3 regions of the Mesorhizobium sp. M3A.F.Ca.ET.175.01.1.1 genome follow, and region 2 is predicted to be linked to each of the others. Evidence: riboswitches for the same ligand, from Rfam matches in the RefSeq annotation. Region 2 holds a riboswitch; each other region holds the start of a gene.

Region 1 (10,034 bases), on a different contig from region 2:
CGTGCTGGCCGCCGCCTGGGTGCACGATTATGCCCCGAAACTGCGCGCCATGGTGCTCGCCTCGCCTGCCTTTTCGGTCAAGCTATACGTGCCGTTCGCGAAGGAGGGCATCGCGCTCTGGCAGCAGATCAAGGGGCGGTTCTTCGTCAATTCCTACGTCAAGGCGAAGTACCTCACGCACGATCCGGTTCGCATCGCCTCCTTCGACAGCGACCCGCTGATCACGCGGCCGATCGCCTCCAACATCCTCGTCGAGCTCTATCAACATGCGGCGCGCATCGTTGCCGATGCCCGCGCCATCACCGTGCCGACACAGCTGCTGTTGTCGGGCAGCGACTGGGTGGTGCGCCACGCCCCGCAGCACGAATTCTTCGTCAACCTCGGCAGCCGCGCCAAGGAGCGCCACGTGCTGCCGGGCTTCTTCCACGATACGCTCGGCGAGCGCGACCGGGCCAAGGCGCTCGACCTGGTCCGCCCATTCCTCGAAGGGCAGTTCGCGAAGCCCGTCGACACCGTCGACCTTAAGCAGGCGGACATTGCCGGCTACACGCGCGACGAGGCGGATCTGCTGGCCTCGCCGCTCGGCCGGCTGTCGCCCAAAGGCCTCTATTGGGCGTTGAGCCGGGCCTCCATCCGGATCGGCAGCTGGTTCTCGCGAGGCATGAAGGTCGGCGTCGGCACCGGCTTCGATTCCGGTTCGACGCTGGACTATGTCTACGAGAACGAGGCACGCGGTCTCGGCCCGATCGGCCGCGCTGTCGATCGCGTTTTCCTCGACGCCATCGGCTGGCGCGGCATCCGTCAGCGCAAGCTCAACCTCGAGGAGCTGATCGACTCGTCGCTTCGAACGCTCAAAGCGGCCGGGCGGCCGGCGCACATTCTCGACATCGCGGCCGGACACGGCCGCTATGTTCTCGACGCGATCGCCAAGAGCCCGGACCACCCGGCCAGCGTGCGCCTGCAGGACTATTCCGAACTCAACGTCGAGTTGGGGCGCAACCTGATAGCCGAACGGCAATTGCCGCCAAGCGTTTCGTTCCACCTGGCCGATGCCTTCGATGGCGACGGGCTCGCCGCGCTCGATCCCGCGCCCGATCTCGCCATCGTCTCGGGCCTCTATGAGCTCTTCTCCGACAACGCGCTGATTGCCCGTTCGCTCAGCGGTCTCGCCCGTGCCATGCAGCCGGGGAGCCTGCTCATCTACACCAACCAGCCTTGGCATCCGCAGCTCGAAATGATCGCGCGCAGCCTGACCTCGCATCGCGGCGGACAGGCCTGGGTGATGCGGCGGCGCACGCAGAGCGAAATGGACCAACTCGTCGAGGCTGCCGGCTTCGAAAAGCTCGACCAGCGCATCGACCAGTGGGGGATCTTCACCGTCTCGCTCGCAAGGCGGGTTTAGGACGGTCCAGGCATGCCAACCGGTACCGAGGCGCAGCGCCTTCAAGCCTCCACAGCAACTCCCGAGCCCTACAGCCGGATCGTCGTCCGAGCAGCGCTCTGGCTCGCCTTCCTGGCGCCGTTCTTCTATTCGACCTACGGCTTCGCAAACTGGCTGGCCTCGACGCGCGACCATGTCGGCAGCATCGTCTTCTCCTGGGAGCACGCGGTGCCGTTCCTCGCCTGGACCATCGTGCCCTACTGGTCGATCAACCTGTTCTACGGGCTGTCGCTCCTGCTCAACGGGAGCAGGCAGGGTGTCGACCGGCTGGCCGGCCGCTACCTGGCCGCGCAGATCGTCGCCGTCGGCTGCTTCATCCTGTTTCCGCTGACTGCGACCTTCGTGCGCCCGGCAACGAGCGGAGTGCCAGGTTTCCTGTTTGCCGTGCTCGGCGGCTTCGACAAGCCCTTCAACCAGGCCCCTTCCCTGCACATTGCGCTTCTGGTGATCATCTGGGATCACTGGCGCCAGCGCCTCGGCGGGATCCTCCTGCCGATCTGGCACGGCTGGTGCTTCCTGATCGGCGCCTCGGTGCTGACGACGTGGCAGCACCATTTCATCGACATCCCGACCGGCGCGTTGCTCGGGTTCCTTGCGCTGTGGCTGTTTCCGGCCAAGGGCGAGCTGCCGCTTGCCGGTTTCCGCCTGACCGCCGATGCCAAGGCGCGGCGGCTTTCCCTGTATTACGCGACGGGTGCTGCCCTCGCTCTGGCCGGCGCCGCCATCGGCGTCTTTTTTTGCGCTGTCGCGCTTGTCCTTTTGTGGCCGGCGCTGGCGCTGGCGATCGTCGCCTTCGGCTATGCCGGAGCCGGCGCCAAGGTGTTCCAGAAGACAGCGGACGGCCATGTGTCGCTGGCAAGCCGTGTCGTGCTTTGGCCCTATCGCCTGGGCGCCAGACTCAACGTTCTGGCATGGACACGCAAGCTGCCGCCGGTAGTGGCAGTCAGCAACGGCGTCTTCCTCGGACGTTTTCCCGCAGCCGGCGAAGCCAACCGCTTCGGCACGGTGATCGATCTTGCCGCCGAGTTGGAGCGGCCGCGTGGGGCCGTGGGCCGCTGGATCAGCCTCCCCATGCTCGACCTGCTGCCGCCGCCCGCAGACAGGCTCGACCAGGCGGCGGGTGCGATCGAGCCGGCGCGCAGGGAAGGCACGGTGCTCGTCTGCTGCGCGCTCGGCTTCCAGCGCAGCGCCACCGTCGTCGCCGCATGGCTGGTCGCCACCGGCCGCTCGCGTACGCCGGCGCAGGCGCGCAGGCAACTCGCCGCGTCCGGTCGTCCGGTGCATCTTCAGATCGGACTGGACGAGCCGGCATGACGGACGGCGCCTATCGGGAACGGACCGGCCGGTTTGCGGCCATGCTGGTGAAGCAGGCAGCATGGCCGGCTGCCGTCGTGATCGCCTGCGACAGTGTCGCGCCGCTGGTCGCCTCGGCGCGCGGCGCGTTCCAGGCACCGCTCGCGGTGCTGGCGCTTTTGGTGGCCTCGGCGAGTGCCGTCGTGGTGCTGGGGCTTTCCGCGCTTCTCGTCTTCGACGCGCTGCTGTTCCGGCTGATGGCAACTCATGACGACGAGGTTTCCGGAGGCGCCGCCGTCGACGACCTTCTGGCGCGCATGCGGCTGAAGCCCGCTCCGGCCAACAAGCGCCCCCTCGACGACCGTATCGCCGGCACGCGCCGCCTGCTCACCCGGCAGCGGATCGCCTTTGCGATCTTCGTCGTTGCGTTCCTGACGGCCGGTTTCTGGATGCCGCGATGAGCAGGCTCTCGCTCAGGACATTCACCTTGTTGCAGACGGCGACCTCCGTCGGCCTGTCGGCGCTGGCCTGGGCGGTGACCGGCGTGCGCCCGATCTGGAGCGGCAGCCAGCCGTCGGAGCGGCAGCGCATCTATTTCGCCAACCACACCAGCCATGGCGATTTCATCCTGCTGTCGGCCTGCCTCAGCGAGAAGGAGCGGGCCATCACGCACGCCATCGCCGCGGCCGAATATTGGGGCAAGTCGCGGCTGCGCCGCTTCATCGCTGAGGACATGCTGTCCTCCGTGCTGATCAGCAGGCAATGGACCAGTCCGGAAGAGAACCCGATCTCGGTCATGCTCTCGGTGCTCGACCAGGGCCACTCGCTGATCATCTTCCCGGAAGGCACCCGCAACATGAGCGACGAGCTGCTGCCGTTCCGCTCCGGGCTCTACAATCTGTCGATGGCGCGCCCGGACGTCGAGCTCATCCCCTGCTGGATCGAGAACATGTCGCGCGTGCTGCCCAAGGGCCAGTTCCTGCCGGTGCCGCTGCTCTGCCGCGTCGTCTTCGGCGCGCCGGTGTCGGTGGCGCCGGGCGAGGAGCGCCGCGCCTTTCTCGAGCGCGCCCGGGCCGAACTTCTGGCGCTCAATCCGCGCCCCGAACGAGACGATTGATGCGCCACGAAATCAGCATACTGATCATCGGCCTTTTCGTGGTGCTGAGCACCGCCAGCGTCACCTCCGGCATCCTTTCGATGCGCGCGCCGAAGCCGCTCAGCGCGACGCTCGTCAACCTCACCCAGCGCATCAACGCCTGGTGGGTGATGGTGGCGCTGATGACGGTCGCCTTCTTCTTCGGCCGTTACGGCATGACGATCCTGTTCGCGCTGATCTCGTTCGCGGCGCTGCGCGAATTCGTGACGCTGACGCACAGCCGCCGTAGCGACCATTGGGTGCTGCTCGGCATGTTCGGCATCGTCATACCGGTCCAGTACTGGCTGGTGTGGACCGCCTGGTATGGGCTCTTCGTCATCTTCATCCCGGTCTATTGCTTCCTTTTGATGCCGGCGATCACGGCGCTGCATGGCGACACCGAACGCTTCCTGGAACGCGTCTCGGCTCAGCAATGGGCGATCATGATCTCGGTCTACTGCGTCAGCCACGTCCCTGCCCTGCTGACGCTCAACGTGCCGGGTTTCGAAGGCCGCAACCTTCTGCTGATCGCCTTCCTGATCATCGTCGTGCAGGGCAGCGACGTGCTGCAGTACATCTTCGGCAAGCTGTTCGGGAAACACCGCTTCTCGCCGACGGTCTCGCCGTCGAAGACCTGGGAAGGCCTGATCGGCGGACTGGTCGCGTCGAGCCTGCTCGGCGCGCTGCTCGCCTTCATCACGCCGTTCTCACCGCTGCAGGCCTCGGCCGTCGCCTTCATCGCCTGCGCGATGGGATTCCTCGGCGGGCTCGTCGCCTCCGCGATCAAACGCGACCAGGGCGTCAAGGACTGGGGCCACCTGATCGAGGGCCATGGCGGCATGCTGGACCGCACCGACAGCCTGGTCTTCGCCGCACCGATCTTCTTCCACATCGTGCGCTATTTCTGGACGGTTTGATCCGCCGGCTAGATCCGCCTGCGCATCAGGAGCGTGACGACGAAGAAGGCGCCGAGCGAGCTGGTGATGATGCCGATCGGCAATTCCTGCGGCGGCAGCAGCGTGCGGGCGAGCAGATCGCTGGCCAGCAGCAGGATCGCGCCGAACAGCGCGCAGACTGCAATCAGCGGCCGATGCAGCGGACCAGCCAGCGGCCGGCCGAGATGCGGGATCATCAGCCCGACGAAGCCGATGACACCGGCGACCGCGACGAGGATGGCAGTGGCCAAGGCGGCGACAAGGAACGTCGTCCGGCGCATGCGCGCCACCGGCACGCCGAGGCTTTCGGCAGCGCTTTCGCCGGCGAGGAAGGCGTCCAAGCGGCGGTGGTTCCAGAGGCCGTAGGCGAGGATGATTCCGGCGCCCAGCGCCGCCAGCCCGATATTGTCCCAGCGGGCAAGCCCAAGCCCGCCCATGGTCCAGAACAGCACCGAATGGGCGGCGCGCTGGTCGCCGGCGAAGACGAGATAGTTGGTAAGCGCGGTGAACATGAAGGATACGGCGAGCCCGGCAAGGATCAGCCGCTCGGGGCCCTGCCCCCTCACCCGTGAGACCAGGAGCAGCACGATTGTCGCCGCCAATATGCCGCCGGTGAACGCCGCCACCGGCAAGGTCCATATTCCAAACCTGTCGCCGAAGGCGGTGATGACCGAAACGGCGCCGGCAGCGGCGCCGGAGGAGAGGCCGAACAGGAACGGATCGGCTAGGTCGTTGCGGCTGACGGTCTGCAGCAGCGCACCGACGGCGCCAAGGCCGGCGCCGACCGCGATCGCCAGCAGGGTGCGCGGCAGCCTGAGGTCGACGACGATGCTGCCCACGGGTCCGGGAACGGCGGGGCCATCCAGCCCGGCGGTATGCGCCAGCGCGCCGAGGACCTCGCGCAAAGGTATCAATGTCGAGCCATAGGCGATCGACAGCAGGGCGAGCGCGACCAGGAGAGCCGCGCCCAGGGCTATCGACAAGACGAACGATCGGTGGTGTAGATTCACGTCGTCAGGCGATCCGTCAACAATAACACTCCCAGCTCAGCTCAAGACCTAAAACGCTTCCGGATGCATGGCCCTGGCGATCTTGCCGATCGCTTCGATATTGGCGGGACCGGGCGTCAGCTCGGCGTAGCGCAGTGCCACGAAGCGCTCGTTCTTGACGGCGTCGGTCTCTTTCATCGCTGGATGGGCCTTGAGGAAATCGAGCAGTTTCTTGTAGCCGCCGCCGTCCTGGTAATCGAGCAGGATGAGGAATTGCGGATTGCGCGAGGCGACCGTCTCCCAGTCGGTGTTGCCCCAGCTCGTCTCCATGTCGGCCATGATGTTCTCGCCGCCGGCGGCTGCGATCATGGCATTCGGGATGGCGAACCTGCCGGCGGTGAAAGGCTTGTCCTCGCCGGAATCATAGAGGAAGACGCGGGTGCCCTTGGCGTTGCCAATTTTCGCCGTGAGGTCGGCGAGCTCGGCCTTCCAGCCAGCGACGAGCTTTTGAGCATCGGCCTCCTTGCCGAAGATCTTGCCCAGCTTCTCGACGTCGCCATAGAGCAGGTCCATCGAGGCGGCAGGTCGGTCCTTGTCGAGGTGGACGCAGCTTTCGGTCAGCACCAGCGTCTTGATGCCGTGCGGGGCGAGTGTGTCCGGCGTTACCTCGCCGCCCGGCTTCATGCCGTAGTACCAGCCGGCGAAGAAGAAATCGGGCTGCACGGCGATCAGATTCTCGAGCGTCGGATATTTCGGCGCGAGTTCCGGGATCGAGCCCTGCGCGGCCTTGAACTCCGGCCCGACCTTGTACCAGCCGGTGATGCCGGTGAGACCGACGATCGAGGACTGCAGCTTCAGCGCGAAGGCCATCTCGGCCATGTTGAGGTCGTGAATGACGGCACGCTTTGGCGGCGCCTCGAAGGTCAGCGGCTTGCCGCAGCTGTCGATGGTGACCGGAAAAGCGAAGGCCGGCGAGGCGGCGAGCAAAAAGGCAAACGACAGCGCGATGCGTTTCAAGGGACAGGTGCTCCTTTGTTTGGACAGGTTCAGGATGGCGAGGATGCGCCGTTGGCAAGGTCGAAGACGGTGAGCTCGCGGTCTTCTGTCGGATGCGGCAGACGCAGCACATCGATGCCGAAGACCTGGCGCACGAGCTGGGCGTCAAGCGCCTCGCGCGGCGGCGCCAGCGCATGCAGCCGGGCATTGTTCATCACCGCCACCGTGGTGGCGAAGGGCGCCACCAGCGACAGGTCGTGCAGCACGGCAACGACGGTCATGCCGAAGTCCGCGACAAGGTCGAGAAGGTCGCCGCGGGCGCGCGGATCGAGATGGTTGGTCGGTTCGTCGAGGAACAGGATTTTTGGCTCCTGCGCCATGGCACGGGCGAGTTGCGCACGTTCCCGTTCGCCACCGGACAGCGAGCCGATCGTGCGGCAAAGCAGCGGCAAGAGTCCGGTCCGGCGCAGCGCATCCACGACGATATCGCGATCCTCGCGCTTGCGCCTGATGCCGATATGCGGGACGCGGCCAAGCTCGACATAGTCGATGAGAGTAACCCGCGGATCAGGCTGGTCGGCCTGGCCGACGACGGCCATGCTGAGTGCACGCTCGCCCTGCGTGATCCTATCCAGCCGGCGTCCGGCCAGGCGCACCTCGCCGCTGGCCGGCCGCAGAGCACCACACAGCATGCGCAAGAGCGTGGTTTTGCCGGCACCGTTAGGCCCGACGATGGCCAGCCGTTCGCCCGGAGTGAGCGACAGGCTGACGCCATCGACCAGGAGCTTGCCGCCTGCCACGGCCGTCAGCCTGCGAGCTTCGAGAAGCTCAGTCATGGAGCTTCTCCCGAACGGCTTTTCGAATCAGGCCGGCTGATCCGAGCAAATAGCTTCGGCAGGGCGCGCACTCGTGGCGATCGATGGAGCCGTCCAACATTCCGTCACTCTCCAAATGGCGACGGAAGGATGCTGGACGGCCGGCTGACAGACCGGCGCCGCGTCTCCTCCCGGCACACCCCGTCCGGTCAACTCGTGTCGATGGCAGGTCTCCTGGCTCGCGGGTCGCCGCGCCATCCGCCTTCCCAGCCTTGTCGGCCAGTGGTTTTCAGATGGAGCTCGCCGCTCACAGTTGCGGGGGCAGCCACGGCATCGACCCGAGGCGGATCTCACCGTGTTCCCTTTTCACCCTTCGCCTTGCGGCTCGGGACCATGACGCAGCCATCCTAGGTCGCCCGCGCACGAGTCGCAACTGGCTTCCGTGCAATCTCGCCGGCTTGCGAAAATCCCGATTTCCGGCACTGCCTCAGCCAAACATCGGAAAAACTTCAGAAAGCGTTCGGGATTTCGCGGGCCCGAAAACGCAAAAAGATCGGGCTGGCGAAAGACCGGCCAAAACGCCGATCGCTCCCAGCCAACATTTTCCGGTCGCAGCATCCTCCCGGCGCGACCGCAACCTTGGTCACGGAGACAACATGATTGCCGCACTTTTCCATAACAGGCCGCTGAGGCGCCGCCTTGTCGCCGGCTCGATCGCCATCCTCGCCTGCGGCGCCGCCATGGTTTGGCACGGCGCACGCAGCGAGGCCTCGAACGCAAAGCCCGCCGCGCCGGAGATGAAACTGGTCAAGGCCATGGCGGTCGCCCCGACCCGCAGCGCCGACACCCGCACGGCCGTCGGTGAGATACGGCCGCGGCTCGAAAGCGACCTCGGCTTCCGCGTATCCGGCAAGCTGCTCGAACGCATCGCCGAGATCGGCTCGACGGTGAAGAAGGGTGAGGTGCTCGCCCGCATCGAAGACCAGGATTATCGCAACCGGCTCGCCAGCGCCGAGGCCGATGTCGCGGCGGCGCAAGCCGTGCTCGTCGAAGCAAGCGCCGCCGAGGTCCGCATCGGCGCGCTGCTCGCCAAAGGGTTCACCACGCGCGCCACTTACGACGCGACGCTGAAGAATTTGCGCTCGGCGCAGGCCAAGCTCAAATCGGCGAACATCGCCTTCGAGATGGCCAAGGACCAGGTCGCCTATACCGAACTGCATGCTGAATTCGACGGCATCGTCACCGCCACCGGTGCCGAGGCCGGACAGTCGGTCGCTGTCGGCCAGATGGTGGTGCGCGTTGCCGATCCGAGCGGGCGCGACGCGGTGTTCTCGATCGCGGAAGCCGCCTTCGCCAACACGCCCGACACGAAGCGGCCACCGCAGGTCACTGTCTCGCTGCTCAGCAATCCGGCGATCACCGCGATCGGCACCGTCCGCGAGATCGCGCCGATGGCCGATGCCGCGACCCGCACTTTCCAGGTCAAGGTTTCGCTCGAGAACGCTCCGCAAGAAATGCGCTTCGGTGCCAGCGTTTCCGGCCGCGCCGAGGTGGCCGGCACGCCGGTCGTGGTGCTGCCGGGCAGCGCGCTGTTCGACAAGGACGGCAAGCCGGCCGTCTGGGTGGTCACCGCCGCGTCGGGGGTGGAACTGAGGCCCATCACCGTCGCTCGCTACGAGACCGATCGGGTCGTCGTCAGCGACGGGCTTGGCCAGGGCGATGTGGTCGTCACCGCCGGCGTAAACCGGCTGCGGGAACACGAAAAAGTTCGTATCGTTGAGGGAGAAGGACAATGACCATGTCCAAGACAAAGGTCCTCATCGCCGGCGCCGGCCCGACCGGGCTGACGCTCGCACTTTGGCTGACCAGGCTCGGCGTGCCGGTGCGCATCTTCGACAAGGCGGCGGCTCCCGGCGAAACGTCGCGGGCGCTGGCCGTCCAGGCGCGCACGCTGGAGTTCCATCGCCAGATCGGCATCGTCGAGGATGTCCTTGCCGAGGGCGTTAGACTGGAGCAGCTAACGATACACACGCCGTCCGGCGTCGCCGCGAGGCTGCCGCTCTCCGATTTCGGCCGCGGCATCAGTCCTTATTCCTTCGCCTTCGCGCTGCCGCAGCATATCCACGAGCGCGTGCTGATCACGCATCTGGAGCGTGCCGGCGTCGAGGTCGAGCGCGGCACGGAGCTCGTCGCCTTCCAGGACAAGGGCGAAGCGGTCATCGCGACCCTTTTGCGGAACGGCAAGACCGAGACCGTGAGCGCCGCCTATCTCGCCGGTTGCGACGGCTCCCGCAGTGCCGTGCGCCATGGGCTGAACATCGGCTTCCCCGGCGGCACGTACGAGCAGTCCTTCTACGTCGCCGACGTCAAAGGCAGCGGCGAGATCACCCGCAACGGCATGGACACGACGATCAGCACCTATGGTTTCGC
Region 2 (10,034 bases):
TCGCGCCCGCCAGCATCTTCTCTTTTCCGACCATTGACATCACCTTCTCTTGGCTCCGGCGCGCCACGCGCTGGGCTCGACTCCATTTGTTCAAGAAGCAAGACACATGCCACCGGCTGGGCCGCCTGATTGCGCGGCAGTCATTGCCAAGGCCGGAAGGGTCATGCTGTACGGCAGGCATCGTGCCCATTTTTCGGACGCCTGTCCATAATCGCCCGGGCGGCATGCACCGCATCTTGCAGGTTTCATGAATCGAGCCTTAGTCTGCCTCCCGACAGGAGATTGCCATGTTCAAATATCTCGCGCCCAAGTCGATCAAGCCGCCCTTCTCGCGCTACAGCCACGGCGTTGAAATCCCGGCAGGCAAGCGCCTGGTGCTGTGCTCGGGTCAGGTCGGTATCGGCCCGGATGAAACCGTTCCCGAGGATGCCGACGCGCAGACCGAGCTCTGCTTCAGGAATATCGCTGCGATACTGAGCGAGGCCGGGCTGACGCTGAACGACGTCGTACGCATCAACGCCTTCGTCACTAGTCGCGCGCATTTGCAAGCCTATATGGATGTCCGAAATCGGCTCTTTTCCGATCCCGCGCCGGCCTCGACGCTGATGATCGTCTCCGGCTTCGCCCGCCCGGAATTCAAGGTCGAGGTGGAGGTTCTAGCCGCAGGCTAGCAATTGCTTGCAGCCGCCAGGCGCTTTAGATCACCGCCAAGCCGAACAGCAGACCAATCGGGAGACGAAAATGACGACCGGACGCGTATGGTGGGGCGACTACCGGACGACCGAATACGCTTCGATCGATCCGGAAGCCACGATTGCCGTTCTGCCGCTTGCCGCGATCGAGCAGCACGGTCCTCACCTTCCGGTCTCGACCGACACCTCGATCATGATGGGGATGCTGGAAACGGTAATCGCTCGCCTGCCCGATGACCTCGATATCCGCATCCTGCCGGTCCAGGCGGTGGGCAAGTCGAACGAGCATCTGCATGCGCCGGGAACGCTCACCCTGCCGGCCGCCACACTGGTGGACGCCTGGACCGAGCTTGGCCTGTCGGTCGCCCGCGCCGGGGTCAGGAAGCTGATCGTCGTCAACTCGCATGGCGGCAATGAAGAGATCATGGGCATCACCACCCGCGAATTGCGCGTGCGCGCCAAGATGCTGGCGGTGAAGACGAGCTGGCAGCGCTTCGGCCGTCCGGCCGGCATGTATACCGAACTCGAGGATCGTCACGGCATCCATGGCGGCGATGTCGAGACCTCGCTGATGCTGCATTTCCGGCCGGACCTCGTCGACATGGGCAAGGCCGACAATTTCGTCTCGAATGTCGGCCGCGCCGAAAAGCAATTCGCCCTGCTGCGCCACACCGGCACGCATGCCTTTGCCTGGATCGCCAGCGACCTCAATCCGAACGGCGTCGTCGGCGATGCCGGCATCGCCACGGCCGAGAAGGGCCGCCTGACCGCCGAGCATCAAGCCGATGGTTTCATCGATCTTGTCAGGGATGTGCGCAAGGCCAAGCTTGCCGACTGGCTGCTCTAGGCGAGGATCATTGGGCCTGTAACGCGAGCTCGAACGGCGTTCCTTCAAAGGCATCCGCGCCGCGCCCGATCGCTTCGATCGCCGCGATCATGCGCCCATCGCGTCCGAGCAGCGCATCTGCGACGGCAATAAGCCGCGGATTGGGCGTCGCTGATGGCGAGACAAAGCGCAGCGTCTTGGCCAGTTCCGCCTCGTCGCGCCTCGGCGCCAGCGCAGCGGCAATGATATAGGCCGACGCCGTCGAGCGGCTGATGCCGGCATAGCAATGCACGACGAGCGGCTTCGCCCGGTCCCAACGGTAGGCGAAGTCGAGCAAGGCGCGCACATGCTCCTCGCCCGGCATGGTCATGCCCTCCTGGGCGACAGCGATGTCATGCATGACCAGATGCAGGTGGTTTTCCGCCAGGATAGAGGCCGGGCGGGTAACCTCGGTCCCCGCGGCAAGCAGCGACAGCAGCCGCTCGGCCCCGGTCCTCGCCACGGTCTCTTCGATCTTCGACAGGGGACAGACATGGATCATCGCGCGATCTCCTTCGGCCCATCCTCGCGCTGCGCGGCCCAGGCGGCAAGCGCGCTTTCGAGCCGTTGCCATTCCTCTTCGCCGGCCGGCAGGCCAGCCCGGAGGACTTGTGGCCGCTCGGCAAAATGACGAAGCAGGATGCCGCGCTCGCCAAGTGCCGAAAACAGGCCTGGAGCGTGAGGGAACGATAGATAACGGAACAAACTGGTGCCGCCAGCGACCGGAACCCCGAATCGACCGAGCAGCGCGTCGATGCGGTGGGCATCGGATGCCAGGCGTTGTCGCATGGCTGTTTGCCATTCCGTGTCTGCCAACGCGCGGATGCCGTATTCGAGCGCCGGTCCGGCAACAGCCCACGGGCCGAACTGCGCGTCCAGCCGCTCGGCCGTCAGCCGATCCGCAATCGCAAAGCCCAGCCTCACCCCGGCAAGGCCGAAGAACTTCCCGAAGGAGCGCAGCACCACGATGCCGCTCTCACGCGCGTCCCCGGCAATGCTGTGCTCCGTCGGGCCGACATCCATGAAGGCTTCGTCGACGACCAGGAGGCCGCCCTTGCTGCGCAGCCGCGCGGCAAGATCGAGCAGTCGATCCCGCTCGACGATACGGCCGTCCGGGTTGTTGGGGTTGACCAGCACGGCGAGGTCGGCTTGCGCCAGCGCCTCGAAATCATTCACTTCGCCCACCGCGTGACCAGCGATCGCGGCGGCTCTGGCATGTTCGGCATAGGTCGGGCCGAGCACCAGCGCCTTGCCCGGCTTCACCAGCGAAGCGACACGCGGCAAGAGAACCTGCGTGCCTGGCGCAGCCACGACCTGCTCCACCGACGGCGCGCCGTAAGCGGCGGCCGCAATTTCGGCCAATTCGCGCAGTTGTCCTGCTTCGGGCAATCGAGACAGGGCGGTGGCGGGCAGATCGAAAAGCGGATAGGAGTGCGGATTGATACCTGTCGAAAGATCGACGAAAGGCAGCGGTGCGTGAGGAAAGAGCGCCCTCGCCCGACCGAGGCTGCCGCCATGATCCACCGCCGCAATCCCTGCAAGAAGTTTCATGTCGATCCTGATCGCCTTCCTGTCACTTGCCGTTGAACTCGCCCTTGGTTATCCGGACTGGCTGTTCCGCGCCATCGGTCATCCCGTAACCTGGATCGGCAGGCTGATATCCTTTCTTGATCGCAGCCTCAACCGCGCCACCGATTCCGACGAATTGCGTCGTCGCCGCGGCGTCCAGGCATTGCTGGTCATCGTGCTGGTGCCGGCAGCCATCGGGCTGACGCTGCATATCCTGCTCTGGCTGATCTTTCCCTCTGGGCTGGTCGCCGCAGCCATACTCGGCTCCTCGCTTCTTTCACAGAAGAGCCTCGCCCAGCATGTCGAGGACGTTGCCGATGCACTCGAAACGGGCGGTCTGACGCTTGGCCGCATCGCCGTTTCGCGCATCGTCGGCCGCGATCCCGAAAAGCTCGACAAGGCAGGCGTCGCCCGCGCCGCGATCGAAAGCCTGGCCGAGAATTTCTCCGACGGCATCGTCGCGCCGGCCATCTGGACCGGCGTCGGCGGGCTGGCAGGCGGCGCCGCCTACAAGGCCGCCAACACCGCCGATTCGATGATCGGCCACCGCACGCCGCGCCACGAGGCGTTTGGCCGGGCGGCCGCCCGCTTCGACGACCTGATCAATCTGCCGGCCTCGCGGCTGACCGGCCTGCTCATCGTGCTGGCGGCCTTCCTCGTCAAGGGCGCCGATCCACGCAATGCCTGGCATGTGATGCAGCGCGACGCGAAGAAGCACCGCTCCCCCAATGCCGGCTGGCCGGAAGCCGCCATGGCCGGCGCCTTGGACCTGGCGCTCGCCGGACCGCGCAGCTACGCAGGCGTGATTGTCGAGGATGCCTTCATGGGCGAAGGCGGCCGCCGCGAAGCCGAGAGCACCGACATCCGCATGGCGCTAAGACTCTATCGCATCGCCGACCGGCTGCTGATTGCGCTGTTCGGCGTCTTGTCGGCGATCGTGATCTATCTGACCATTCTGATCAGCGGCTAAAACTCGATTCCCTGCTGCGCCTTAACCCCCGCCGTGAAATGGTGCTTGGTCAGCCCCATCTCGGTGACCAGGTCGGCCGCCTCCACCAGCAGCGGCTTGGCGTTGCGGCCGGTGACGACGACATGCAGGTCCTCGCGGCGCGCTTTCAGCGCCGCGACCACTTTCTCCAGATCGAGATAGTCGTAGCGCAGTGCGATGTTGAGCTCGTCGAGGACGACGAGGCTGATCGAAGGATCCGCCATCAGTTGCAGGGCCTTGGTCCAGGCAGCCTCCGCCGCGGCGATGTCGCGCTTCAGGTCCTGCGTTTCCCACGTGAACCCCTCACCCATCGCATGCCACACGACCTGGTCGCCGAAGGCGGCGAAAGCATCCTTTTCGCCGGTGTGCCATTTGCCCTTGATGAATTGGACGACGCCGACACGCTTGCCATAGCCGAGCATCCTCAGCGCCAGGCCGAAGGCAGCCGTGGTCTTGCCCTTGCCGGGTCCGGTGTTGATGATCAGCAGTCCCTTCTCGATCGTCTTGCCGGCCACCTCGGCATCCTGCACCGCCTTGCGCTTGGCCATCTTGGCGCGATGGCGTTCGGCGTCCCTGTCGTCGATGGTCTTGTCGTCGATCTCGGCCATGTCACTTCACCTTGAGCGGCAGCCCCGCCACCATCATCAGCACGCTGTCGGCGACGGCTGCGACTTGCTGGTTGAGGCGTCCGGCGGCGTCGCGGAACCGGCGCGCGAGCGCATTGTCCGGCACGATGCCGAGCCCGACTTCGTTCGAGACCACGGACCACGGTCCGCGCGGGCGCGACAGCACATCCGAGAGCCGTCGGCACTCTGCATCGATGTCATGGTCCGCCAGCATATGATTGGTCAGCCACAATGTCAGGCAGTCGATCAGCACCGGCTGGTGATCGGGCAAGGCCTCGATTGCGCCCGCCAGATCGAGCGGCGCGTCGATGGTGACCCAGCCTTCGCCGCGTCGCGCGCGATGCAGCGCGATCCGCTCGCGCATCTCGTCGTCATAGGTTTGCGCTGTGGCGATATAGGCCCAGGGCGACGGGCTTGCCGTCACCAGGGTCTCGGCATGCGCGCTCTTGCCCGAGCGCGCACCGCCTACGATGAAGGTCAGGCGACCTTCGGCGCGATCAGGCAAAGCTGTCGCGCAAGCTGGTCGCGGTGCCGGTGAAGCGTCCGCGCACCACGCCGACAACCGCGCCCAGAACCAGCCAGAACACCAGATCGGTGAGCGTCACGGCGACAACGAACTGGTGATGCAATCCTTCGGGAATCGCGGTCTCGAAGCTTTCCGGCTGCGGCGCGCCAATAATGTGAGGTGCCACGATCAGCGCCACGCCAAGAATGGCCAGCGGCAGCGACTTGCGGAAGGCAATCAGACCGAGCCCGGCCGCAGTCGCGATGACTGTCGAAACCCACCAGATCTGCCTCGGCAGCAGTTCGGCCGCCGGCATTGCCGGGAGTTCGGGCGGCAGGCCGAGGCCAGGCGCCAGTGTGAACACGGCAAAGCCAGCTAGGCCCCAGAACACGCCCTGGCGCCAGTTGCCGATGCCGCCCGCAAATTCCGAGACTGCGACCAGGATCAGCGCGAAGCCGATGCCGGTGACGATATTGGCGACGACATTGAAGGCGAATCGCTCGAAGCCGTCGGCCGGCGCCCAGCCCTCCTCCTCGGCTGGGGCAACTGCCTCGGCGGGCGCCGGGGCTGCGCTGCTCATCGCGCTGCCGGCGGCTGGAGCGGCTGCGCCCACAGGGTTGTCGTTGGTCGCGTGGTCATGGTGATGACCCTCGCCCGCCTTTTCATACACTTCCGCTTTGAGGATCAACGGAACGGTGGCATAGGCCTGCATGCAGGCGAGAACCACACCCGCCACGAGCCCGGCGATCGCCGCGATGAACACGACGTTGCGAAACAGATTCATGATGTCAAACCCTCGTCAGTGGCAGGGAAAAGCCATCGAGTGACGATAGTCGTGGGCAGCGTTGTGGACCGCATCGATATGCGAGAAGCCGACGAAGCCGACGACGAAAATGCCGAGCAGCGCGGCCATCGCCAGTTGCATGAAGCGCGACTGCGAGGAGACGGAAGCGCCGAGGGAAAAGGAAGCGGTATTCATGTCTTGTCCTTTCGCCCTCCACCCGAGGGCATAGAAGTCAACTTTCTTGTCGCCGGCAGGTCTCCTGGCTCGCGGATCCACGCCCTTCCCCACCTTCCCGAGGCAAATCCTCAGTGGTCTATGGGGCAGGACTACCGCACACAGTTGCGGGGGCAGCCACGGCTTTGGGCAGGAAGTCCACCCTCACCGCATTCCCTCTTGGCTCCAAAAACGGAACCGACGACATCGGCGACTATAGGCAGAATCGTCTCCCCCGGCAAACCAAATTCCGCCACGCTGGAGCGTGATTGCGGCACGGCTCGGTGTGCTAGGAGCCGGCGATTCTGGCAGCGACGAGCTGCTGCAGCCGCCACAGGTGAGCATCGTGAATGCCTCGGGCTTCGAGATTCCTGACGGTGTTGTAGAGATAGTCGGCGCCTGAACCCCAGTGGCCGCAGGAGGTCGCAAGCCTTCTGACCACCTCGCCTTCGCTGAGCACGCCGGTATAGGTGGTGCCCTTGCGGTTGATCACGAAGCCCAGGGCCCGAAATGGACCGCTGCCGCTGGCCAAGCTGAGCAGGCGCGGATGGTAGCTTGTCGGCTTGAGCGTCACCTCGCGCCTAAGCAGCTTGTTCAGCTGCTGACGGCGATCACCGTCGCTCAGCCGGAAGGCGACGCCCTTGCATTGCCCGCCGCGATCTAGCGCCATCATCAAGCCCGGGCTCTCTCTGGTGCCGCGCCAGCGTGTCATGTTCATACAGAAGGAACGGTGCCAGCCGCGCGCCACTGCGACCCGTTCCTCGACATGGTCGATCTCAGGCTTCCAGATCAGCGATCCGTAGCCGAACAGCCAGAGCGGCTCGGCGGCGGGGAGTTCAACCTCCAATGCATCGAGCATCGCTTCGTAGTCGGCGTCATCGAGATGCGCGGCATTTGGGTCGGGGCCACTGTCTTCGACGACCCGAAAACAACGGGCAACCAGTTCTTCGGTCAGAGACATCATTCTTGCGGACATTCGATGCACCTTGGGCCGCCGGCATCGCGCCGGCACTGACGGCGCGAGCTTAAGGGCCCCGAGCAGACGCCACAATGCGGGAGAGCAGCCATTCGCCCTCTGTTGTCGGCCCTAACCGTGATAGTCGTTGGGACGACTGAATCGGACTGCGAGATCATGAGCCTTCAAACGACGAACGAAGCCGTTCAGGACAAGCCGAAACACAGTCGCATCATCGCCATCGACATACTGCGCGGCATCGCGCTGATCGCGATGGCGAGTTACCACTTCACCTGGGATCTCGAAAACTTCGGCTACACCACACCTGGCCTGACCGCTTTCGGCTGGTGGAAGATTTATGCGCGCTGCATCGCCTCGACCTTCCTGTTCCTGGTCGGCGTCAGTCTGTTCCTCGCCCATGGCCGCCAGATCCGCTGGCCGGGCTTCTGGAAGCGTTTCGCCATGGTCGCCGCGTCGGCGATCGCCATCTCGGCTGTCACCTATGTCGCTACGCCGGACGGCTTCATCTTCTTCGGGATACTCCACGAGATCGCGCTGGCGAGCCTGCTCGGCCTTGCGTTTCTGCGGCTGCCGCCGTTGCTGACGGCGATCGTCGCTGCGGCCGTGATCGCGGCGCCCTATTATCTGCGGTCCGAATTCTTCGACCATCCGGCACTGTGGTGGGTTGGGCTGTCGGCGACCAACCCGCGCTCCAACGATTATGTCCCGGTGCTCCCCTGGTTTGGCGCGGTGCTTGCCGGCATCTGCGTGGCCAGGTTCGCATCGGCCTCCGGTCTTCTCGCTCGGCTGGGCGCCTGGATGCCTGGCCGCTGGGCCAATCCGCTCATCTTCATCGGCCGTCACAGTCTGGCCTTCTATCTTATCCACCAACCGCTGCTGTTCGGGTCTGTCTGGATATTGTCGCAGATCATGCCCGCGCCCCCGCAGGACAAGGAAGCGGGTTTCCTGAGCGCTTGCCAGGTATCCTGCGAGCAGCAACAGCAGGACACCAAGTTCTGTTCCAGCTATTGTGGCTGCATGCTGGGCGCGTTGAAGAGCGAAGGATCACTGGACAAGCTCTACAGCAACGATCAGACCGATATCTGGAAATCGCATCTTGCCGATCTCGCCAGCACCTGCACCTCGGCGACGGAAAGCCAGACGGAGGGAGGACAAGAATGAACGGAGCCAAGCACGGCATCATTCCCTGGCCGCCTGTGATCTATGTCGTGGCGATCGTGCTTAGCATCCTGCTCGGTTTGCTTTATCCCCTGCCCTGGATCGGCGACATCTTGGGCGAGATCCTGTTTGCCGCCGGCTGGGTCGCCCTGCTGGGGGTCGTTGCGCTTTGGATCACGGCGATCCGCGTCATGTTGCGGGCGAGAACCACGTTCGATCCCAATGCCGAGCCTGCCCATCTGGTTACGTCAGGTCCCTTCGGCATCACCCGCAATCCGATGTATCTCGCCAACACCCTGCTCTTGATCGGTGTGGCCTTCATCACCGGCATCGCCTGGTTCCTGCTCTTCGCCTTCCTCGCCGCCTTCGCCACGCAGAAGATGGCGATCGAGAAGGAGGAAAAAATCTTGGCGGCCAAATTCGGCAAGAAATACCGCGACTATGCCAAGCGAGTGAGGCGGTGGATTTGAGCGGGGGCCGCGCTCCCGTGAACGGTCAAGTGTTCACCCCAAGTTCGGCCAGTCGCTCGACACACGATTCCTCCGCCTGATCGAGCTCCGCCAGCGTTTCCTCGAGATCGCGCCGCTTCTGCCTAAGGTCTTCTCGTTTCTCTTCGATGCGCTTGATCATCAGCTTGAGCTGGCCGACCTCGCCGGGAGGCTCCTTGTACATCTGGATGATTTCGCGGATCTCGGCGATCGAGAAGCCGAGGCGCTTTCCGCGCATGATCTGACGGATGAGATGGCGGTCCGACGGGCGAAACAGCCGGGTGCGGCCGCGTCTGATCGGCTGCACCAGCCCTTCGTCCTCATAGAATCGCAGCGTGCGAGTCGACACGTCGAACTCGCGCGTCAGCTCGGTGATCGTATAATATTCCCGCATTCTCGCTCCCACGCCCAACGTCCAGGCATCGCCGCGCAAGAGCGTCGCCTTTCCCTCCGATCAACCCCATCATATGCCGGAATCGGCAGACGACCCCAAATCAGCCTCGCACGGCATTTACGTAAAAGTCAATTGACGGACGAGCCGAGGAGTTTGCATCGGCATCGCCTGAACCTCGGCAGCCTCATGGAACGCGGAACCACCATGTGGCGAGCCCGAGAAAAGCGAAGAAGCCGACGCAGTCGGTTACGGTGGTGACGAACACGGCGGAGGCCACCGCCGGATCGATCTTGAAACGATCGAGCACCAGCGGAATGAGGATTCCTGCCAGCGCTGCCGCGAACATGTTGATGATCATCGCGGCGGCGATGATCCCGCCCAGATTGGCATCGTGGAACCAGGTCCCGGCGACCATGCCGATCAGCACGGCAAAGACGATGCCGTTGATGAAACCCACCCCCAACTCGCGTCGTATGATGCGGGCGGCGTTGTAGATGTCGAGGTCTCTCGTCGCCAGAGCCCGCACGGTGACGGTCATGGTCTGCGAGCCGGCATTGCCGCCCATCCCGGCAACGATCGGCATCAGCACCGCCAGCGCCACGATGTGCTCGATCGTGCGGTCGAACAGGCCGATGACCGAGGCGGCCAGGAAAGCCGTAAGCAGGTTGACCAGGAGCCACGGCACACGCGAGCGCGAGGTTGCCAGGATGCTATCGGACAGCTCTTCGTCACCGACGCCGCCCATGCGCAACAAATCTTCCTCGGCTTCCTGTTGG
Region 3 (10,034 bases), on a different contig from region 2:
TCGCGCGCGAGGGCGGTGTCTTGATGCGTTCGGGCCATACCGAAGCGGCGGTCGATCTGTGCAAGCTCGCCGGCCTGCCGCCGATCGGGGTCATCTCCGAACTGGTCAATGATGACGGCACCGTCAAGCGCGGCCCCGAGGTGCAGGCTTTCGCCGAGGAGCACGGCCTGAAGCAGGTCTCGGTCGCCGATCTCATCGCCTATCGCCAGCGCAAGGAAACGCTGGTCGAGCGCGTCGCCTGTTCCGACATCGACACGCCCGGCGGCAAGGCGCAGGTCTTCACCTACACGCTTCCCTGGGATTCCATGCACCACGTCGCGGTTGTCTTCGGCGACATCCGCGATGGCGAGGACGTTCCGGTGCGCCTGCATTCGGAAGATGTCGTCACCGACGTCTTCGGCACCAGCCACCGGCTGGACGCGATCATGAAAGCCATGGGCGAGCGCAAGCGCGGCGTCATCGTCTATCTGCGCGAGGGCTCGGTCGGCGTCGCCCACCAGGAGCGCAACCGTCCGGCGAGCGGCGAACGCGAGGACCACGAGGAGGCGCGCCGCCGCGAGAACGAGTGGCGCGAGATCGGCCTCGGTGCGCAGATCCTCAAGGATCTCGGCATTTCGTCGATCAACCTGATTGCCTCGCGCGAGCGCCACTATGTTGGTCTCGAGGGCTTTGGCATCCACATCGCCAAGACCGAAATCCTGTAGGTGGGATTCAGGGTGACGCTTGCGGCTTCCGAGCGGTAGCTCGAAAGCCTGCTCAAGCGGGCCCTGGTCACACCACTGGCTAACCATACCGTCGACTTTGTGCACCGGTTTTGGCAGCCGCGAGCCGCAGCCACAATTGACAAACGTGCGGGTGAGAGCATCCTCCTCGGCCATTCTCTGAGGCGGGAGAGTCGGGGTCATGTGGGACTTCAGCGTCGGCAGGTCGGTGTCCATCATGATGAGGACCTGGCCGTTCATTGCCTTTCGAATGATCGTCTATTTCGGCATCACGGTGGCCTACATCATGGCGACCGGAACCGGCGCCAGCGTCGGCTACGGCGTCGGCCACATCTCCACCGATCCCGACGGGCCGATGTCGTTTGCCCTATGGGGCGGGGTTGTCGGCTTTGGCGTCGTTTCGATCGCGGTCTACTGGATCCGCGAATACATCCTCTACGTCCTCAAGGCCGGCCACATCGCCGTGATCGTCCACCTGATCGACGGCCACGACGTGCCCGACGGCCAGGGCCAGATCGCCTATGCGCGTGAGGTGGTGACCAAGCGCTTTGCCGAGGCCAACATCCTTTTCGTCGTCGACCAACTGGTGAAGGGCGCGATCCGCGCCATTTCCGGCCTGGTCGGCGGCATCGCCGCCTTCCTGCCCATTCCGGGACTCAGTGGCGTGGTCAGCTTCATCAACACCGTCATCCGCCTGTCGCTGACCTATGTCGACGAGATCATCCTCGGCTACAATATCCGCATCAATTCGAACACGCCTTTCGAGACCGCCAGGCAAGGGGTCGTGCTCTACGCGCAGAACGGCAAGCACATGGTCAAGAACGCCGTCTGGCTGGCGGTGATCATGTGGGGCGTGTCCTTCGTCATCTTCCTTTTGATGCTGGCGCCGGCCGGTGCCATCCTGTGGGTCATGCCCGGGCAGCTTGCCGGCTGGGCCTTCGTGCTGGCCATCGTCTTTGCCTGGGCTTTCAAGGCGGCCTTCATCGAGCCCTTCGCCATCGCCTCGCTGATGCAGGTCTATTTCGCCGCCATCGAGGGCCAGGCTCCCAATCCCGAATGGGACCGGCGCCTGGCCGACACCTCGTCGAAGTTCAGGGAGCTTCGCGACAAGGCGCTCAATTCCTTCGGCGGCTCGCGCTGGGATGCGCCCCGGGCGGCTTGATAGCAGCCGCCTGATCAGGGCTTCGGCCGGTCGCCGAGACCGAGGCTGGCGATCGCCGATTTGAGCGGTGCCTCGCCGGCGCCGCAAAACGTCTCGCTCATCACCAGTTCGGGCAAAGGCAGGCGCCTGCCCCAGCCATGTGCTTCCAGGTCCGGCTTCGGCGCGAATGCCGAGACGCGGCCGACGCACAGATAGGCGATCGGCGTGACATGGTCGGGGATCGACAGCAGCCGCTTCAGCGCTTCGGTCTCGATGATGCTGACCCAGCCGACGCCGACGCCTTCGGCGCGCGCCGCCAGCCAGAAGTTCTGCACCGCGCAGACGGTGCTGTAGAGATCCATCTCCGGATTGTGCCAGCGCCCGAGCGGCGAGTTCTGCGAGCGCTGCCGGTCGCAGGTGATGCAGAGATTGAGCGCGCTTTCGCAGATGCCTTCGAGCTTCAGCTTGCGGTAGAGCGCCTGCCGCTCCGCCTCGATGGCCGGCAATTCCTGCTCGCGCGCCGCCAAAAACAGGTCGCGCACCTGGCGGCGCCGTTCAGCATCGCGGATGACGATGAAGTTCCACGGCTGCATGTAGCCGACCGACGGCGCGTGATGGGCGGCCGTCAGCAGCCGCGCCAGCACGCTGTCGTCGAGATCGTCGGCGACGAAATGGCTGCGCACGTCGCGCCGGGTGAACATCGCCCGGTAGACCGCCTCGCGCGCCAATTGGTCAAAGTCATCGCCGCCGCCGGCGGCCGCTCCTGCCTGCATCGCTTTTCCCCTTGCGACAGCAGCCCTGCGCCTGACCAAGCGCAAGACCATGTCTGCCAGGCCGGTCTTCTGGCTCGGGATCGTCCCGCGTCCGGCGCCTTCCCGTCATCGACAGTGGCTTTTGCCGGCGCGGTCCCCCTTACAGCGTTGGGCACGCCACGGAGTTCAACCGTGTTCCCGATTCTCCCGCGCGTTGCGGGCACCAGGCAGTGACACGACCTTACCGTGAGGCGGGCGCCGCGCCAATGCCGTCAGCGACACTATCGGGCGCGAATTTTCCCCAGCCATTCGGCGCTGAAACATGGTCATCCGGGCTGCGCGTGCCTAGATTAGGCGCCATGACAACCCGTCTCTACACTCATCCGGTATTCCTGGAACACCTTACGCCACCCGGTCATCCCGAGCGGCCCGACCGTTTGCGCGCCATCGAGCGTGTGCTGGATGATGACTCATTTTCGGCTCTGGATCGCGTCAAGGCGCCGGAAGCCGATGAGGCGACCATTCTCTATGCCCACCCGCAGGATTTCGTTGCCCGCGTCCGCGCCGCCATTCCCGAGAGCGGCATCGTCTCGATCGACGCCGACACCAGCGCCAGCCCGAAGAGCTGGCAGGCCGCGGTGACGGCGATCGGCGCCGCCAATGCGGCCGTCGACGACGTCTTCGACGGCCGCGCCAGCAATGTCTTCGTTGCTGCGCGGCCGCCCGGCCATCATGCCGAGAAGACCACCGCGATGGGCTTTTGCCTGTTCAACACCGCCGCGATCGCGGCCCGCTACGCGCAGAAGAAGCACCAGGCCGAGCGCGTCGCCATCGTCGACTGGGACGTGCACCATGGCAACGGCACGCAGGACATTTTCTGGGACGATCCGTCGGTGCTCTATTGCTCGACCCACCAGATGCCGCTTTATCCCGGCACCGGCGCAAAGAGCGAGACCGGCGCCGGCAACATCGTCAATGCGCCGCTGGCCCCCCGCACCGGCAGCGAACTGTTCCGCGACGCCTTCCTGTCGCGCGTGCTGCCGTCGATCGACGCCTTCGCGCCCGCCCTGATCATCATTTCTGCCGGTTTCGATGCGCATCATCGCGATCCGCTGGCCGAGATCAACCTGACCGAGGATGATTTCGACTGGGCTACCGGGCAACTGATGGAGCGCGCCGGGCGCCACAGCGGCAATCGGCTCGTCAGCCTGCTGGAGGGCGGCTACGATCTGCAGGGATTGGCATTTTCGGTCGCCGCCCATGTCGGGCGGCTGATGAAGGGATAGGATATGGCTGGCGAAGGCAATGAGGACGTCAAGGCGATGAGCTTCGAACAGGCGCTCGACGCACTGGAGAAGATCGTCGATGATCTGGAGCGCGGCGACGTCCCGCTCGACCAGTCGATCCGCATCTACGAGCGCGGCGAGGCGTTGAAGGCACATTGCGATCGTCTGCTGAAGGCGGCCGAGGACAAGGTCGAGAAGATCAGGCTGTCACGCGACGGCAAGCCGGTCGGAACGGAGCCGCTGGACGCCGAGTAGGTAAAAACGGGCAAGGAGTTCAAGCATGTGCCGCAACATCAAGACCCTGTTCAACTTCGAGCCGCCGGCGACGGACGACGAAGTCCATGACGCGGCGTTGCAGTTCGTGCGCAAGCTGAGCGGTTCGACCAAACCGTCAAAGCGAAACGAGCATGCCTTCAACCATGCCGTCGAAGCGATTGCCGCAGCGGCGCGTGAATTGCTCGATTCCATGGAGACCACCCAGCATCCGCGCAATCGCGAGGAAGAGGCTGCCAAGGCGAAGGCCAGGTCAGCACTCCGCTTCGCCTGAGCCATCGCATGAGCTTCTTCCCGGCCAACGATCCTGAACCCGGCGATGCCTTCGCCTGCGATCGTATCGAGTTGATGATCGTCCCCAACGCCAAGGACATCGGCGGCTTCGAGGTTCGCCGCGCCCTGCCGACGGCAAAGCGCCGGCTGGTCGGGCCGTTCATCTTCTTCGACCGCATGGGACCGGCAATCCTGAGGGCAGGGCAGGCGCTCGACGTGCGCCCGCACCCGCATATCGGGCTGTCAACCGTCACCTATCTGTTCGATGGCAGGATAAGGCATCGCGACTCGCTCGGCACTGAGATGGTGATCGCGCCCGGCGACGTGAACCTGATGACCGCCGGGCGCGGCATCGTCCATTCCGAGCGCACGCCGGAGGAACTGCGCGGCGCGCCGATGTCGATCTCCGGCCTGCAGACCTGGCTGGCGCTTCCCGACGGCAAGGAAGAGGTCGCTCCGATCTTCGAGAACACGGCGGTGATCCGCCTGCCGAAGATCGATGCCGAAGGGATCAGCGGCCGTGTCGTCATCGGCGAATTGTCCGGGCTGCGATCGCCGGTCACGACCGCTTCCGACACGCTCTATGCCGATCTGCGGCTGGCGCCGGGCGCCAGCGTGAAAATTCCCCCCGAGGCCGAGGAACGTGCCATCTACACGCTGGAAGGCGAGGTCTCGATTTCCGGCGACCGCTTCCCCGCAGAACGGCTGCTGGTCTTCAAACCGGGCGACGAGATCGTCGTTTCGTCCGAGCGGGGGGCGCATTTTATGCTGTTCGGCGGAGCCTCGCTCGGCTCCAGGCGTTATATCTGGTGGAACTTCGTTTCGTCTTCGAAAGAACGCATCGAGCAGGCAAAAGAAGAATGGAAGACAGGCCGCTTCGATATCGTTCCCGGCGATGAGGAAGAGTTCATTCCGCTGCCGGAAAGCTGAACCGCGTCACTGACACGCATTTACATTCGCCTGCCGGCGGCATATTTCGCGCATGATCGAGGCGCATATTTGTGAAGGTTGAGCAATTCCAGGAAAAGTGTGAAACGGTTTTCCGTCCGAAATCGCGTGGAACAAAGAGCAATTCCAGGAAAAGTGTGAAACGGTTTTGCGTCCGGAATTGCGTGGAACAAAGAGACAGAGCGGTCCCGTGAAACGGTTAACCTCTCTGACGCAAGGTTAAGATCTTACAGGCCGCTCCGCAGTGAACCAGAAACCCGAAACCCCGCTTCTCGACCAGGTCCGCATCCCGGCGGATTTGCGGGCGCTTGACGAAAGCGCGCTGCCGCAGCTGGCGACGGAACTGCGCGCCGAGCTGATTGATGCCGTTTCGCATACCGGCGGCCATCTTGGCGCCGGCCTCGGCGTGGTCGAGCTGACGGTCGCCCTGCATTATGTCTTCAACACGCCGCAAGACCGGCTGATCTGGGACGTCGGCCACCAGGCTTATCCGCACAAGATCCTGACCGGCCGCCGCGACCGCATCCGCACGCTGCGCCAGGAGGGCGGGCTCTCCGGCTTCACCCGGCGAGCAGAGAGCGAATACGACCCGTTTGGTGCCGCGCATTCCTCGACCTCGATTTCCGCCGGACTCGGCATGGCCATGGGCCGCGATCTTTCCGGCGGCCGCAACAATGTCATCGCCGTCATCGGTGACGGCGCGATGTCGGCCGGCATGGCCTATGAGGCGCTGAACAATGCCGGTGCGCTCGACGCCCGCCTGATCGTCATCCTCAATGACAACGACATGTCGATCGCCCCGCCGACCGGTGCGATGAGCGCCTATCTGGCCAGGCTCGCCTCGGGCAAGGCCTATCTCGGCCTGCGCGATTTCGGCAAGAAATTGTCGTCCTATCTCGGTAAGCGCGCAGATCGCGCCATCACGCGCGCCGTCGAGCATGCGCGCGGCTACGTCACCGGCGGCACGCTGTTCGAGGAGATGGGCTTCTACCACATCGGTCCGATCGACGGGCACAATCTCGAGCACCTGATCCCGGTGCTGAAGAACGTGCGCGACAATGCCGACGGCCCGGTGCTGATCCATGTCGTCACCCAGAAGGGCAAGGGCTACGCGCCGGCCGAAGCCGCCGCCGACAAATATCACGGCGTCAACAAGTTCGACGTCATCACCGGCGCGCAGGCCAAGGCGCCGGCCAACTCGCCAAGCTACACCAAGGTGTTCGCCGAGAGCCTGATCCAGGAGGCGCGCGAGGACGACCGCATCGTGGCGATTACCGCCGCCATGCCGAGCGGCACCGGCCTCGACCTCTTCGGTGAGGTGTTCCCGGCCAGGACCTTCGATGTCGGCATCGCCGAGCAGCATGCGGTGACCTTCGCCGCCGGTCTCGCCACCGAGGGCTACAAGCCCTTCGCCGCCATCTATTCGACCTTTCTGCAGCGCGCCTACGACCAGGTCGTGCATGACGTGGCGATCCAGAAACTGCCGGTGCGCTTCCCGATCGACCGCGCCGGCTTCGTCGGCGCCGACGGCGCCACCCATTGCGGCGCCTTCGACACGACCTTCCTGGCCTCGCTGCCCGGCTTCGTCGTCATGGCCGCCGCCGACGAGGCGGAATTGCGCCACATGGTGCGCACCGCCGCTTCCTACGACGAAGGCCCGATCGCCTTCCGCTATCCGCGCGGCAATGGCGTCGGCGTCGACATGCCGGAGCGCGGCTCGGTGCTCGAGATCGGCAAGGGCCGCATCCTGAAGGAGGGCACGAAGGTGGCGCTTCTCTCCTTCGGCACGCGGCTGCAGGATTGTATGCTCGCCGCCGAGGAACTCGGCGCGGCGGGCCTTTCGACCACGGTCGCCGATGCCCGTTTCGCCAAGCCTCTGGACGAGGAACTCATCCGCCGTCTCGCGCGCTCGCATGAGGTTCTGGTGACGGTGGAAGAGGGCGCGATCGGCGGCTTCGCCAGCCAGGTGTTGCATTTCCTCGCCCATGAAGGGCTGCTGGAAAACGGCCTCAAGGTGCGCCCGCTGATCTTGCCGGACGAGTTCACGGACCACGCCAAGCCCGAGAAGATGTATGCCGACGCGGGCCTCGATACGGCCGGCATCGTGCGCACGGTCTTCGCCGCGCTGGGCCACGGCGTGCAGGCGCAGCGCGCCTGAATCGAAGCTTCAACTTTCTGAATCGGTTTGCCGGCTTAAAGCTGTAACTTGTTGTTAGCGCTGCCGTATCGTCGCCGGCAAGATGACGTGACATACGAGCAGGTTCCTCAGCTGCTGACGCCGGCGTCGAGCGTCGTGTGTCGCGGACGGTCTTCTGATGCCCATTGCCTTCGCGGCCGGCTTTCGCCAATGAAGGCCGATGAATTCTCCCTTGCCAGCCAGCACGCGCCTGAGGCTCGACGAACTGCTCGTCGAGCGCGGCCTGTTCGCCAGCCGCTCGCGCGCCCGCGACGCGGTCGCCCGCGGCACGGTCAGCGTTGACGGCGCGGTCGCCCGCAAGCCTGGCCAGCTCGTCACGCCGGACTGCCTCGTTGCCGTAGACGATCCGGCACAGGCCTTTGTCTCGCGCGCGGCGTTGAAGCTCATTGCCGGCCTCGACCTTTTCGGGCTCGATCCCGCGGGCAGCGAAGCGCTCGATATCGGCGCCTCGACCGGCGGCTTCACCCAGGTGCTGCTCGAACGAGGCGCCGCCCACGTCACGGCGATCGATGTCGGTCATGGCCAGATGCATCCTGGGATCGCCGGTAATTCGAAGGTGAGGGTCATCGAGGGGCTGAACGCCCGCGACCTCAACGCCGCCGATCTGGACGGCAGCATTCCCAATTTCCTGGTTTGCGACGTCAGCTTCATTTCGCTGAAGCTCGCCTTGCCTCCCGCGCTTGCCCTGGCCGCCGAAGGCGCCAGGGCGCTGCTTCTCGTCAAGCCGCAATTCGAGGCCGGCCGCGAAGCGATCGGCAAGGGCGGGCTGCTCAAGGACTCGACCGACGCCGAACGCATCGCCGCCGGTTTGCGCGACTGGCTTGCCGGCATTGCCGGATGGCGCGTGCTGGGACTCGATCCGTCGCCGATCGAAGGCGGCGACGGCAATCGCGAATTCCTGCTCGCTGCAGTCAAGGACGCGGTTTCGCGATGAGCGCGCGCTTCACCATCGCCAAGCTTGGCGCGCAGGGCGACGGCATCGCCAGCACCGATGGCGACGAAGTCTTCATCCCGTTCACGCTGCCGGGCGAGATCGTCACCGCGGTCCGCCAGAAAGACCGCGCCGCGTTGATGTCGGTGCTTGAGACCTCGCCGCTCAGGATCGATCCTGCCTGCCGCCATTTCACCGAATGTGGCGGCTGTGCCTTGCAGCATTTCGAGGCCAAGGCCTATCAGCAGTGGAAGCGCGAAAAGGTCGTGCAGGCATTGAAAGCCAAGGGCATCGTTTGCGAGGTCGATGCGCTGGTGCCTTGCGCGCCTCACACGCGCCGCCGTGTGGTCTTCAGCGCCCGCCGTACCGACGCCGGCATGCTGCTCGGCTTCGTGCGCGCGCTTTCTTCCGAGATCATCCCGATCGAGGAGTGCCCGATTTCGCTGCCGGCGATCGTATCGGCGCTGGATCGGCTACGTGCCCTGGCCGGACTGGTCTGCGCCACGCCGAAGGCCTTCCACATGACTGTGACCGTGACGGCTTCGGGCCTCGACGTCGCCGTCCAGGACGCCGGCAGGCTTGGCGAGAACCAGCGGCGGGTCGCATCCAACTTCGTCATGGCCGAAGGCTTGGCGAAGCTTTCCGTCGATGGCGAGGTGATCATCGAGCCGAAGAAGCCGGTGGTGCAATTCGGGTCGATCGCCGTCGCCATGCCGCCGGGCGCGTTCCTGCAGGCGACCGAGGCCGCCGAGCAGACGATGGCGAGCCTCGTCGGCCGGCATCTTTCGCGCGCCAAGAAGGTGACCGACCTCTTCGCCGGCTGCGGCAGCTTCGCGCTCAGGCTCGCATCGAAGTCGGAGGTGCATGCGGTGGAGGGTGACGCGCCGGCGCTTGCGGCGCTCGACCGGGCCTTCCGCTTCGCCAGCGGCCTGAAGCGGGTCACCAGCGAACGCCGCGATCTCTTCCGGCGACCGCTGACGTTCAAGGAGCTGAACGGCTTCGACGGCCTGGTCTTCGACCCGCCGCGTGCCGGCGCCGAAGACCAGTCGAAGCAGATCGCGCGCTCCGACGTGCCGCTGGTGGCGGCCGTGTCCTGCAACCCGGTGACGCTGGCGAGGGACCTGCGCATCCTCATCGATGGCGGCTACGCGCTGAAGAACGTGACCCCGATCGACCAGTTCCTGTGGTCGCCGCATGTCGAAGCTGTCGCGCTGCTGGAGAAGCCGAGACGGCGCCGATAATGCGTGCGGCGGTTCTGCGGCAAGGACAATGCAATCGTCCCGCCTGAATCCGATAGCGGGACGCGCTGTAGTCCGCAGCCGATGGTTCACAAGAAATTATGAAGCCTTTGTTCCCTCGACGAAATTGTGCCCTAAAGCTGCCTTGTTGCAGGGTCTTAATTGCGTTGTCTGGGAAATATTCCGGCCGCTTCCGCGTTACTGATCTGAACGGACGGCGGATAACGGACGGCGGTTGCAATGCGGACGCTTCAGAAGGTCATCGGCCTCGTC

What was found. A riboswitch is a leader RNA that binds a small molecule or an ion and turns the genes downstream of it on or off. The one in region 2 is predicted to bind cobalamin.
Region 1: linked by a shared signal. The riboswitch ahead of EN818_RS28155 (ABC transporter ATP-binding protein) and the one ahead of EN818_RS23355 (CbtB domain-containing protein) in region 2 are both predicted to bind cobalamin.
Region 3: linked by a shared signal. The riboswitch ahead of bluB (5,6-dimethylbenzimidazole synthase) and the one ahead of EN818_RS23355 (CbtB domain-containing protein) in region 2 are both predicted to bind cobalamin.

Annotation. Positions count from the first base shown of each region.
Region 1 covers NZ_SRTP01000018.1:72,923-82,956, reverse strand. The annotation lists gene EN818_RS28190 (bifunctional alpha/beta hydrolase/class I SAM-dependent methyltransferase) at 1-1,402, shown strand, start outside; gene EN818_RS28185 (phosphatase PAP2/dual specificity phosphatase family protein) at 1,415-2,755, shown strand; gene EN818_RS28180 (hypothetical protein) at 2,752-3,195, shown strand; gene EN818_RS28175 (lysophospholipid acyltransferase family protein) at 3,192-3,851, shown strand; gene EN818_RS28170 (phosphatidate cytidylyltransferase) at 3,851-4,786, shown strand; gene EN818_RS28165 (iron ABC transporter permease) at 4,795-5,781, opposite strand; gene EN818_RS28160 (ABC transporter substrate-binding protein) at 5,863-6,810, opposite strand; gene EN818_RS28155 (ABC transporter ATP-binding protein) at 6,840-7,625, opposite strand; cobalamin riboswitch at 7,811-8,015, opposite strand; gene EN818_RS28150 (efflux RND transporter periplasmic adaptor subunit) at 8,261-9,400, shown strand; gene EN818_RS28145 (FAD-dependent monooxygenase) at 9,403-10,034, shown strand, end outside.
Region 2 covers NZ_SRTP01000011.1:208,599-218,632, forward strand. The annotation lists gene EN818_RS23310 (ABC transporter substrate-binding protein) at 1-34, opposite strand, end outside; gene EN818_RS23315 (RidA family protein) at 288-671, shown strand; gene EN818_RS23320 (creatininase family protein) at 742-1,539, shown strand; gene EN818_RS23325 (tyrosine phosphatase family protein) at 1,547-2,059, opposite strand; gene cobD (threonine-phosphate decarboxylase CobD) at 2,056-3,108, opposite strand; gene cbiB (adenosylcobinamide-phosphate synthase CbiB) at 3,107-4,096, shown strand; gene cobO (cob(I)yrinic acid a,c-diamide adenosyltransferase) at 4,093-4,722, opposite strand; gene cobU (bifunctional adenosylcobinamide kinase/adenosylcobinamide-phosphate guanylyltransferase) at 4,724-5,245, opposite strand; gene EN818_RS23350 (CbtA family protein) at 5,238-6,029, opposite strand; gene EN818_RS23355 (CbtB domain-containing protein) at 6,045-6,224, opposite strand; cobalamin riboswitch at 6,261-6,460, opposite strand; gene EN818_RS23360 (gamma-glutamylcyclotransferase) at 6,532-7,218, opposite strand; gene EN818_RS23365 (DUF1624 domain-containing protein) at 7,375-8,379, shown strand; gene EN818_RS23370 (isoprenylcysteine carboxylmethyltransferase family protein) at 8,376-8,846, shown strand; gene EN818_RS23375 (MerR family DNA-binding transcriptional regulator) at 8,872-9,258, opposite strand; gene mgtE (magnesium transporter) at 9,443-10,034, opposite strand, start outside.
Region 3 covers NZ_SRTP01000003.1:7,813-17,846, forward strand. The annotation lists gene ribB (3,4-dihydroxy-2-butanone-4-phosphate synthase) at 1-704, shown strand, start outside; gene EN818_RS08040 (hypothetical protein) at 904-1,884, shown strand; gene bluB (5,6-dimethylbenzimidazole synthase) at 1,899-2,636, opposite strand; cobalamin riboswitch at 2,678-2,858, opposite strand; gene EN818_RS08050 (histone deacetylase family protein) at 2,975-3,901, shown strand; gene EN818_RS08055 (exodeoxyribonuclease VII small subunit) at 3,905-4,156, shown strand; gene EN818_RS08060 (DUF2277 domain-containing protein) at 4,182-4,448, shown strand; gene EN818_RS08065 (pirin family protein) at 4,457-5,377, shown strand; gene dxs (1-deoxy-D-xylulose-5-phosphate synthase) at 5,640-7,553, shown strand; gene EN818_RS08075 (TlyA family RNA methyltransferase) at 7,753-8,526, shown strand; gene EN818_RS08080 (class I SAM-dependent RNA methyltransferase) at 8,523-9,764, shown strand; gene EN818_RS08085 (caspase domain-containing protein) at 10,002-10,034, shown strand, end outside.